DNA from 2 places in the Streptomyces sp. NPDC048604 genome. Region 2 is predicted to be linked to the other one. Evidence: predicted binding sites of a transcription regulator. Region 2 holds the regulator's gene; the other holds the start of a gene.
The links. The regulator HrcA, encoded in region 2, represses chaperone genes, less so after heat shock. The targets are predictions, from matches to a motif close to TTNGCACTCNGNNNNNCNGAGTGCNAA.

Region 1: a site for HrcA is predicted at 1,841-1,867, ahead of groES (co-chaperone GroES). Genes of this name have one in related genera too.

What each region holds. Positions count from the first base shown of each region.
Region 1 is NZ_JBICVX010000005.1:234,450-240,148, reverse strand. Features, by position in the region: gene ACGFMM_RS12785 (SAM-dependent methyltransferase) at 1-564, opposite strand, end outside; gene ACGFMM_RS12780 (polysaccharide deacetylase family protein) at 647-1,615, shown strand; gene ACGFMM_RS12775 (hypothetical protein) at 1,612-1,809, shown strand; gene groES (co-chaperone GroES) at 1,967-2,275, shown strand; gene groL (chaperonin GroEL) at 2,396-4,024, shown strand; gene ACGFMM_RS12760 (ester cyclase) at 4,097-4,795, opposite strand; gene ACGFMM_RS12755 (hydroxyacid dehydrogenase) at 4,867-5,699, opposite strand, start outside.
Region 2 is NZ_JBICVX010000001.1:612,753-618,451, reverse strand. Features, by position in the region: gene hemW (radical SAM family heme chaperone HemW) at 1-549, shown strand, start outside; gene ACGFMM_RS03010 (DUF3097 domain-containing protein) at 605-1,408, opposite strand; gene ACGFMM_RS03005 (MBL fold metallo-hydrolase) at 1,419-2,141, opposite strand; gene hrcA (heat-inducible transcriptional repressor HrcA) at 2,301-3,317, shown strand; gene dnaJ (molecular chaperone DnaJ) at 3,318-4,457, shown strand; gene ACGFMM_RS02990 (nitronate monooxygenase) at 4,566-5,642, shown strand; gene ACGFMM_RS02985 (16S rRNA (uracil(1498)-N(3))-methyltransferase) at 5,639-5,699, shown strand, end outside.

The DNA of each region.
Region 1 (5,699 bases), on a different contig from region 2:
CGCCTCGGGGTCGAAGATACGGCCGCGTCCCCCACGCCGCGCCGGGTCGACGAACACGGCCTCGTACGGGCCGGTGTCGATGTCCGTGACGTCCGCGCAGCGCACCTCGATCAGGTCAGCGAGCCCGAGCGCCTCCGCGTTGGCCCTGGCCGCCTCGGCGGTCAGCGGGTCGCGGTCCACGGCGAGCACCCGGATCCCGGCGCGGGCCAGCGCGAGCGCGTCCCCGCCGATCCCGGAGCAGAGGTCCGCCACGCTGCGTACGCCGAGCGCGCGCAGCCGTCCGGCCCGGTACGCGCCGACCGTGGCCCGCGTCGACTGCTCGACGCCGTGCGGCGTGAAGTACATCCGGTACGCGTCCTGCGCGCCGAACTTCGCCGCCGCGCGCTGCCGCAGCCGGGCCTGCGCGAGGGCCGCCGTGACCAGCTCCGCCGGGTGCTCGCGGCGCAGCCGGGAGGCGACCGCGAGCTCCTGGGCCGGGTCGTAGTCGCGCAGGGCGGCGAGCAGGTCCTGGCCCTCGGGGGTGAGCAGGGAGTGGAAGGCGGAAAGATCGGTCACCTGCCCCATTGTGGGCCAGCCGGGGGACCGCGCGCGCCGGGCGGCGGTGTCGGCGCGGGGGAGGGGCGTCGCGCTGACAGGATGCGGCCCCATGCAGCAAGTACGACAAAAGGAAGAAATCAGGATGAGGGGTACGGGTCCTGCGCGTCGGGCGATCGCGCTCGCCGCAGTTCTGGCCGTCGGGGCGCTCGCCTCCGCCTGCTCCGGACCGCCCGCCGGCGAAGCCGCCGGGAAGCCTGTCGCCGGGCCGGCGCAGGCCAAGCCGGCCCCCGCGGCCGGGGCGCGCGCCGAGGACCGCGGCACGGCCGGCGCGCTGGCCGCGTACGTCGAGAAGGTCCGCAAGGCCCAGGCCGCCCGCGCCGCCGCCGCGAAGAAGTGGGGCCTGGCGCAGACCCCGCTGCCCGCGCCCCCGCCGCCCGCGGTGAAGCCGAAGATCACCACCCGCAAGGGCTTCGAGACCGACGGCGAGGGGCTGCCGCCCGTCTTCACCACCGTGCCCACCAAGGAGAAGATCGTCTTCCTGACGATCGACGACGGCGCGGAGAAGGACCCCGAACTGCTGCGGATGATGTCCGAACTGCAGATCCCGTACAGCGCCTTCCTGAGCGACTACCTCGTCAAGGAGGACTACGGCTACTTCAGGAAGATGCAGGACGCCGGGGTCGCGCTGCACAACCACACCCTGAACCACCGCTACATGCCCGGTCTGTCGTACGCGCAGCAGAAGCACGAGATCTGCGACCAGCAGGCCACCCTCGAGAAGCGCTACGGCAAGCGGCCGCCGCTGTTCCGCCCGCCGTACGGCAACTACAACGAGAACACGCTGCGCGCCGCACAGTCCTGCGGCGTCAAGGCCGTGCCGCTGTGGGCGGCCGAGGCGTTCCCGGACCGGATGGAGTGGCGCGAGTGGGACCGCGATCTGCACCCCGGCGACATCATCCTCACGCACTTCCGCGGCAAGAAGGACTGGAAGGGCACCATGCCGGACATGATCCGCAAGGTGATGAAGACGGTCACCGAGAAGGGCTACGCGGTCGCCCGCCTCGAGGACTACGTGTGAGCGCCCGCCGGCTGCTCGCCGGACTGCTGGCGGCCGGCGCGCTCTTCGCCGCCCCGGCGCCGGGGTGCGCGGCCCCGGGGGACGCGGTGGACCCGATCGAACGTCTGGGCAGGAAGACGGTCAGGAGCGCGGTGCAGGCGGCGAACACCGTCCCGCAGGCGCGGCACGCCGTCGTGAATTGGCACTCCGCTTGACCGAGTGCTAATCCCGGTCATAGTCTCGGCTCTGGCACTCCCCACGTGAGAGTGCCAACACAGCGACGGGCAGGTCCGGCACCCGCGACGACGGATCCACCTGGTCGCCACCTCAGACAGTAGACCCCGTGAGATCTCCGAAGGGGGAGGTCGGATCGTGACGACCACCAGCTCCAAGGTTGCCATCAAGCCGCTCGAGGACCGCATCGTGGTCCAGCCGCTCGACGCCGAGCAGACCACCGCCTCTGGCCTGGTCATCCCGGACACCGCGAAGGAGAAGCCCCAGGAGGGCGCCGTCCTCGCCGTCGGTCCGGGCCGCTTCGAGAACGGCGAGCGCCTGCCGCTCGACGTGAAGGTCGGCGACGTCGTGCTTTACAGCAAGTACGGCGGCACCGAGGTGAAGTACAACGGCGAGGAGTACCTCGTCCTCTCGGCTCGCGACGTGCTCGCGATCATCGAGAAGTAAGTCACCGAGCACCCAGGCACTGAGCCAGATGCTTTAGAGCTGCGCCCCTGACCCCGCACCGGGCGTCCAGGGGCGTGGTTCGTTTTTCACCACGATTTCCGAGAGGGCTGAACCGCTCCCATGGCGAAGATCCTGAAGTTCGACGAGGACGCCCGTCGCGCCCTTGAGCGCGGCGTCAACAAGCTTGCCGACACGGTCAAGGTGACGATCGGCCCCAAGGGCCGCAACGTCGTCATCGACAAGAAGTTCGGCGCCCCCACCATCACCAACGACGGTGTCACGATCGCCCGCGAGGTCGAGATCGAGGACCCGTACGAGAACCTCGGCGCGCAGCTGGTGAAGGAGGTGGCGACCAAGACCAACGACATCGCGGGCGATGGCACCACCACCGCCACCGTGCTGGCCCAGGCGCTGGTCCGCGAGGGTCTGCGCAACGTCGCCGCCGGCGCCTCCCCGGCCGCCCTGAAGAAGGGCATCGACGCCGCGGTCAAGGCCGTCTCCGAGGAGCTGCTCGCCACCGCCCGTCCGATCGAGGACAAGTCCGACATCGCCGCCGTCGCCGCGCTCTCCGCGCAGGACCAGCAGGTCGGCGAGCTCATCGCCGAGGCGATGGACAAGGTCGGCAAGGACGGCGTCATCACCGTCGAGGAGTCCAACACCTTCGGTCTGGAGCTGGACTTCACCGAGGGCATGGCCTTCGACAAGGGCTACCTGTCCCCGTACATGGTGACCGACCAGGAGCGTATGGAGGCCGTCCTCGACGACCCGTACATCCTGATCCACCAGGGCAAGATCACGTCCATCCAGGACCTCCTGCCGATCCTGGAGAAGATCATCCAGGCCGGTGGCTCCAAGCCGCTGCTGATCATCGCCGAGGACGTCGAGGGCGAGGCCCTGTCGACCCTGGTCGTCAACAAGATCCGCGGCACCTTCAACGCGGTGGCCGTCAAGGCCCCCGGCTTCGGCGACCGCCGCAAGGCGATGCTCGGCGACATGGCCACCCTCACCGGTGCCACCGTCATCGCCGAGGAGGTCGGCCTCAAGCTCGACCAGGCCGGTCTGGACGTGCTGGGCTCCGCCCGCCGCGTGACGATCACCAAGGACGACACCACCATCGTCGACGGCGGCGGCAACTCCGAGGACGTCGTCGGCCGGGTCAACCAGATCAAGGCCGAGATCGAGACCACGGACTCCGACTGGGACCGCGAGAAGCTCCAGGAGCGCCTCGCGAAGCTCGCCGGCGGCGTGTGCGTGATCAAGGTCGGCGCCGCCACCGAGGTGGAGCTGAAGGAGAAGAAGCACCGTCTGGAGGACGCCATCTCCGCGACCCGCGCCGCGGTCGAGGAGGGCATCGTCTCCGGTGGCGGTTCCGCTCTGGTCCACGCCGTCAAGATCCTCGAGGGCAACCTCGACAAGACCGGCGACGAGGCCACGGGTGTCGCGGTCGTCCGCCGCGCCGCCGTCGAGCCGCTGCGCTGGATCGCCGAGAACGCCGGCCTCGAGGGCTACGTCATCACCTCGAAGGTCGCCGAGCTCGACAAGGGCAACGGCTTCAACGCCGCCACCGGCGAGTACGGCGACCTGGTCAAGGCCGGCGTCATCGACCCGGTGAAGGTCACCCGCTCCGCCCTGGAGAACGCCGCCTCCATCGCCTCCCTGCTGCTCACGACCGAGACCCTGGTCGTCGAGAAGAAGGAAGAGGAAGAGGCCGCCGCGGGCCACGGCCACGGTCACGGCCACTCCCACTGAGGCCGTAGCAGGTAGCGACACGAACGAGGCCCCCGCTCCCGGGATGGGAGCGGGGGCCTCGGCGCGTCCGGGCTACGCCTCCACCGCGCCGAGCTGGCCCATCAGGCCGAGCATGTCGTACTGCCACCAGCCCTCCACGAGCTTGCCGTCCTCGCGGCAGCGGTGGATGGTCGTGCCGGTCATGCTCACCTGCATGCCGGTGGGCTGGATTCCCATGAAGTCGCCGGTGTGCGTGGCGTTCCACGTCCAGCGGGTGCAGACCCGGTCGCCCTCGGCGATCTGGTCGTCGATGGTGAAGGCGAAGTCGAAGGCGCCCCGCCACATCTCCACCTCACGCCGGACGGCGTCCATCCCGTACACGTCCTGCGCGTTGGTCGGGTCGTGGTCGTGGTACCCCTCGGCCAGGACCTGGTCGAGCAGCGCGGTGTCCTCGTCGCTCGCGATCATCTCGAAGAGCCGCCGGGCGTTGGTCTTGTACAGCGCTTCGTCCCGGACCACGTCCAGGTCCGTGAAGGTGGGCATCTCGTCACAGAGCGCGACCATCTCGCGGAAGATCCGGTCGGTCTCGGGCAGCTGCGAGTTGCGCATCGCCACGTCGTACGAGGGGAACTCGACGATCTCCACGACGTGGGAGGCGTCCGAGCGGTCCTTGCCGACGATGCTGTGCGTGGCGGTGCGCTTCCCCTCGGTCTGCTCGACCCATTGGTCCATGAGCCGGTTCAGGTCGTCGACCCGGCTGGTCTTGCAGTCGATGATCTGTACGAAAGTCATGACGCCTCCCGAAACGGCCGAGCCCGTGGCGAAACCAGTGGGAACCCCTCCATTTTAGGCGTCGGGGGACATTACGCCGACCTGGTCAGATCGCCCGGCCGTACCGCCTCCGCGAACGGCTCCCCGCGGCCGTACCGGGCCACCTCGTCCAGCGCCCGGTCGGCCATCCGGTGCAGCTCGTTGCCGAGCGAGCCGGCGATGTGCGGGGTGAGCAGCACGTTGGGGAGTTCGTACAGCGGGGAGCCGGGCGGCGGGACCTCGGGGTCGGTCACGTCGAGGACGGCGTGCAGCCGGCCGGGGGTGAGGTGGGAGATCAATGCCTCTTCGTCCACCAGCGAACCGCGGGCGGTGTTGATCAGCGTGCCGCCGTCGGGAATCAGGGCGAGCCGGCGGGCGTCGATCATCCGGTGGGTGGCGGGCAGTTGGGGCGCGTGGACGGAGACGACGGAGCTGCGCGCGCACAGCTCGTCCAGGCCGGTGACCTCGACGCCGAGGGCGGCGGCCTCCTCGGGGGTGACGTACGGGTCGTGGAGCAGGACCTCGAAGTCGAAGGGGCGCAGCAGCTCGATCACCCGGCGCCCGATCCGGGAGGCGCCGACGAGGCCGACGGTGCGGCGGTAGTTGCCCCACGCGGCGGACTCGGCGAGCCAGTCGTGCGGGGCGCGGAGCTGCGCGTACCGGCGGGCCGTCGGCAGGGCCCGCTTCCCGGCGAGGAGGATCGCGGCGAGGGTGTACTCGGCGACCGGCAGGGCGTTGGCGGCGGCGGCCGAGGTGACGGCGAGGCCGCGCTCCCAGCAGGCGTCGGTGACATGGTGCTTGACGGAGCCGGCGGCGTGTACGACGGCCCGGAGGCGGGGCGCCCGGTCGAGGACCTCGGGGGTGAGCGGGGGCGCTCCCCAGCAGG
Region 2 (5,699 bases):
ATCGTCGAGGAGGGCACGCAGCTGGCCCGGCGGATACGCCGCGGCGAGGTGCCGATGACCGACGACGACGTGCACGCGGACCGGTACCTCATGGCCGAGGAGGTCCTCTCGGGGGCGGGCTTCGACTGGTACGAGGTCTCCAACTGGGCCACCTCGGAGGCCGGCCGCTGCCTGCACAACGAGCTGTACTGGCGCGGCGCGGACTGGTGGGGCGCGGGACCGGGCGCCCACAGCCACGTGGGCGGCGTGCGCTGGTGGAACGTCAAGCACCCGGGCGCGTACGCGGCGGCCCTCGCGGCCGGGAAGTCCCCCGGCGCGGGCCGCGAGATCCTCGCCGACGAGGACCGGCGGGTGGAGCGGATCCTGCTGGAGCTGCGGCTGAAGGAGGGCGTGGAGCTGGAGCTCCTCCGCCCTGCGGGCCTCAAGGCGTCCAGGCGCGCCCTGGAGGACGGACTGCTCGACGCGGGCGCGTACGACACGGGGCGGGCGGTGCTGACGCTGCGGGGGCGGTTGCTGGCGGATGCGGTGGTCAGGGATCTGGTGGACTGATCGTTCCGGACGGGCGTCGGCCTCGTGGGCTGTGCCCACCCCTTGCCGAAATGGCCTAGGGGGCCGTGACGAAGTCGATCAGTTCCTCGACCCTGCCCAGGAGCTCCGGCTCCAGGTCCTTGTACGAGGTCACCCGGGACAGGATGTGCTGCCAGGCCGCGCCGGTGTTCTCCGGCCAGCCCAGGGCCCGGCAGACGCCCGTCTTCCAGTCCTGGCCGTGGGGGATCCGGGGCCAGGACTCGATGCCCAGGGACGACGGCTTCACCGCTTCCCAGACGTCCACGTACGGGTGGCCCACCACCAGGACGTGTTCGCCCGTGACCCGGGCCGCCAGGCGGGACTCCTTCGAGCCGGGGACCAGGTGGTCGACCAGCACGCCCAGGCGGGCGTCCGGACCCGGGGCGAAGTCGGCGACGATCGCCGGCAGGTCGTCGACGCCCTCCAGGTACTCCACGACCACGCCCTCGATGCGCAGGTCGTCGCCCCAGACCTTCTCGACCAGCTCCGCGTCGTGCCGGCCCTCCACGTAGATGCGCCCCGCCCGGGCCACCCGCGCTCGCGCGCCGGGCACCGCGATCGAGCCGGAGGCCGTACGGGCCGGGCGCCCGGGCGCGGCCGCGGACGGGCGGACGAGCGTGACCACCCGGCCTTCCAGGAGGAAGCCCCGGGGGTCCATCGGGTACACGCGGTGCTTGCCGAAGCGGTCCTCCAGCGTGACCGTGCCCGCCTCGCAGCGGATCACGGCCCCGCAGAAGCCCGTGGACACCTCCTCCACCACCAGGTCCGGCTCCGCCGGGACCTCGGGAACGGGAGCGGAACGCTTCCAAGGAGGTGTCAGGTCTGGGTTGTAGGCGCGCACTTGGGGGACGTTAGGGCACCTCGATCCGTCGTGCCAGTTCATCGCGCTGCGCCCGTACGAACGCCGCGTCCACCACCGCGCCGTGCCCCGGCACGTAGCAGGCGTCCTCGCCGCCCAGGGCCAGCAGGCGGTCCAGCGCCGCCGGCCACTGCGACGGGACCGCGTCCGGGCCCGCCTGCGGCTCGCCCGACTCCTCCACCAGGTCGCCGCAGAACACGACCTCCCGCGACCCCGGCACCAGCAGCACCAGGTCGTGGCCCGAGTGGCCGGGGCCCACGTTGGCCAGCAGGACCTGCCGGCCGCCCAGATCCAGCGTCCACTCGCCGGACACCACGTGCTGCGGCGCCACCAGGACGTCCGCCGCCTCCGCGGCCTCCGCCGCGCCCAGCCCCTGCGCCACCGCGTCCGCCCGCAGCGCCTCCCGCTCCCGGCCGCGCAGCAGCGTGTCCATGCCGACCGCCCCGTACACCTCGACCCCGGCGAACGCCGCCGTGCCGAGTACATGATCGAAGTGCGGGTGGCTGAGTGCGATGTGCGTCACTTTCCGCCCGGTCATCGCCTCCGCCTGGGAGCGCAGTTCCGCCCCCTCCCGCAGCGAGGCGCCCGTGTCGTACAGAAGTACCGCCCGATCGCCCAGTACGAGCCCCACGGTGGCGTCCCAGCCCGGCAGCCGCCGCCTTCCGACCCCGTCCGCGAGCCGCTCCCAGCCGTACTCTTCCCAACCGATGTCCATACGGTGACGCTAGCGGTCCGGCGTACCGCCTCCTTGCCAGGAGCGATGTCCGCCGCCGTACACTGGCCGGGGGATTCCTGGCACTCGAAGAGGGCGAGTGCCAAACACGGAGCAACCGGAACGACCCGATCACCGGAACGACAGCTGGAGGTGTGCGCCATGCTCAGCGAACGCAGACTCGAGGTGCTGCGCGCCATCGTCCAGGACTACGTCGGGACGGAGGAGCCGGTCGGCTCGAAGGCGCTCACCGAGCGGCACAACCTCGGCGTCTCCCCGGCCACCGTCCGCAACGACATGGCCGCGCTGGAGGAGGAGGGCTTCATCGCCCAGCCGCACACCAGCGCCGGACGCATCCCCACGGACAAGGGCTACCGCCTGTTCGTCGACAAGCTCGCGGCCGTCAAGCCGCTGTCGACGCCCGAGCGGCGCGCGATCCACAGCTTCCTCGACAGCGCGGTCGACCTCGACGACGTCGTGGCCCGCACGGTCCGGCTGCTCGCGCAGCTGACCCGGCAGGTCGCGATCGTGCAGTACCCGTCCCTGACCCGCTCGACGGTCCGGCACGTGGAACTGCTGTCGCTGTCGCCCGCCCGGCTGATGCTCGTGCTGATCACGGACACCGGCCGGGTCGAGCAGCGCATGATCGACTGCCCCGCGCCGTTCGGCGAGACCTCTCTCGCCGACCTGCGGGCCCGGCTGAACAGCCGGGTGGCCGGAAAGCGCTTCGCGGACGTCCCGCGCCTGGTGCAGGACCTCGGGGAGTCGTTCGAGGCGGAGGACCGCGGTACGGTCTCGGCCGTGCTCGCGACGCTCCTCGAAACCCTGGCGGAAGAGCACGAGGAACGGCTGATGATCGGCGGCACCGCCAATCTCACCCGCTTCGGGCACGACTTCCCGCTGGTGATCCGGCCGGTGCTGGAAGCTCTCGAGGAGCAGGTCGTGCTCCTCAAGCTGCTCGGCGAGGCCAACGACTCGGGCATGACCGTACGGATCGGGCACGAGAACGCCCATGAGGGCCTCACGTCCACATCCGTCGTCACGGTCGGCTACGGTTCGGGCGGCGAGGCCGTCGCAAAACTCGGCGTGGTCGGACCGACCCGCATGGACTACCCCGGAACGATGGGAGCGGTACGCGCAGTGGCACGTTACGTCGGACAGATCCTGGCGGAGTCGTAAGTGGCCACGGACTACTACGCCGTACTGGGCGTACGCCGCGACGCGTCGCAGGACGAGATCAAGAAGGCCTTCCGTCGCCTGGCGCGCGAGCTTCACCCGGATGTGAATCCGGACCCGAAGACGCAGGAGCGCTTCAAGGAGATCAACGCCGCCTACGAGGTCCTCTCCGACCCGCAGAAGAAGCAGGTCTACGACCTCGGCGGCGACCCGCTGTCCGCCTCGGGCGGCGCGGGCGGAGCCGGCGGCTTCGGTGCGGGCGGCTTCGGGAACTTCTCGGACATCATGGACGCGTTCTTCGGCACGGCCTCGCAGCGCGGGCCGCGGTCGAGGACCCGGCGCGGCCAGGACGCGATGATCCGGCTGGAGGTCGAGCTCAACGAGGCGGCCTTCGGCACCACCAAGGACATCCAGGTCGACACGGCCGTCGTCTGTACGACGTGTTCCGGCGAGGGCGCCGCGCCCGGCACCTCCGCGCAGACCTGTGACATGTGCCGCGGCCGCGGCGAGGTCTCGCAGGTCACCCGGTCGTTCCTCGGCCAGGTCATGACCTCCCGGCCCTGCCCGCAGTGCCAGGGCTTCGGCACGGTCGTCCCGACCCCCTGCCCGGAGTGCGCGGGCGACGGCCGGGTCCGGTCGCGTCGCACGCTCACGGTCAAGATCCCGGCCGGTGTCGACAACGGCACCCGGATCCAGCTCGCCGGCGAGGGCGAGGTCGGCCCCGGCGGCGGTCCGGCCGGCGACCTGTACGTGGAGATCCACGAGCTGCCGCACCCGACCTTCCAGCGGCGCGGGGACGACCTGCACTGCACGGTCACCATCCCGATGACGGCGGGCGCGCTCGGCACGAAGGTGCCGCTGGACACCCTCGACGGCCGCGAGGAGGTCGACATCCGCCCGGGCACGCAGTCCGGCCAGTCGATCCCGCTGCACGGCCGCGGCGTCACGCACCTGCGCGGCGGAGGCCGGGGCGACCTGATCGTCCACGTCGAGGTCCAGACCCCGACGAAGCTGGACCCGGAGCAGGAGCGCCTGCTGCGCGAACTGTCCAAGCTGCGCGGCGAGGAGCGGCCCACGGGGCAGTTCCAGCCGGGTCAGCAGGGGCTGTTCTCGCGGCTGAAGGACGCGTTCAACGGCCGGTAGGCGCATCTGCCGGGTCCGTTGAACGGCCCGTAGGTTTGCCGGTCCGTGTGTGACAGAGGAGGCGCCGCCTTGTGCGGCGCCTTCTGTGTGACATGACACGATGGCCGCATGTCCTCCGCGCTGAACGACCTCTGCCGATACCCCGTCGTGCAGGCCCCGATGGCGGGCGGCGGCTCCTGTCCGCAGCTGGCGGCGGCCGTGAGCGAGGCCGGGGGGCTGGGGTTCCTGGCCGCGGGGTACAAGACCGCCGGAAGCATGTACCAGGAGATCAAGCAGGTCCGCGGGCTCACCGGGCAGCCGTTCGGCGTCAACCTGTTCATGCCGCAGAACGGGCAGACCGCCGACCCCGCCGCCGTCGAGGTGTACCGGCACCAGCTCGCCGGTGAGGCCGACTGGTACGACACCCCGCTCGGCGACGCCGACAGCGGCCGCGACGACGCGTACGACGCCAAGCTGGCCGTCCTCGTCGACGACCCCGTCCCCGTCGTCTCGTTCACCTTCGGCTGCCCCACCCGTGACACCCTCGACGCCCTCGCGCGCGTCGGCACGTACACCGTCGTCACCGTCACCTCCGCCGAGGAGGCCCGGGCCGCGCAGTGGGCCGGGGCGGACGCCGTCTGCGTCCAGGGCGTGGAGGCCGGCGGGCACCAGGGGACGCACAAGGACGAGGCGGGCGCCGACGGCGCGGGCCTCGGTCTGCTCGCCCTCGTCACCCAGGTGCGGGAGAACGTCCAGCTGCCGATCATCGCCGCCGGCGGGCTGATGCGCGGCGCCCAGATAGCGGCCGTCCTCGCCGCCGGCGCGGACGCCGCCCAGCTCGGCACCGCGTTCCTGGTCTGCCCGGAGTCCGGCGCGCACCTGCTGCACAAGCAGGCCCTGACCGACCCGCTGTTCGTCCGCACCGAGCTGACCCGCGCCTTCTCCGGGCGTCCGGCCCGCGGCCTGGTCAACCGGTTCATGCACGAGCACGGACCGTACGCCCCCGCCGCGTACCCCGAGATCCACCACCTCACCGCGCCGCTGCGCAAGGCCGCGGCCACCGCCGGCGACCCCCAGGGCATGGCCCTGTGGGCCGGCCAGGGCCACCGGCTGGCCCGCGAGCTGCCCGCCGGGCAGCTCGTCGAGGTGCTGGCCGCCGAGATCGACACCGCACTGACCGCGCTGGCCCACAGGAGCGCCTCATGACCGCACCCGTCTTCGTCGTCGACGCCGTCCCCGACGGCGGGACCTTCCTCCTCGACG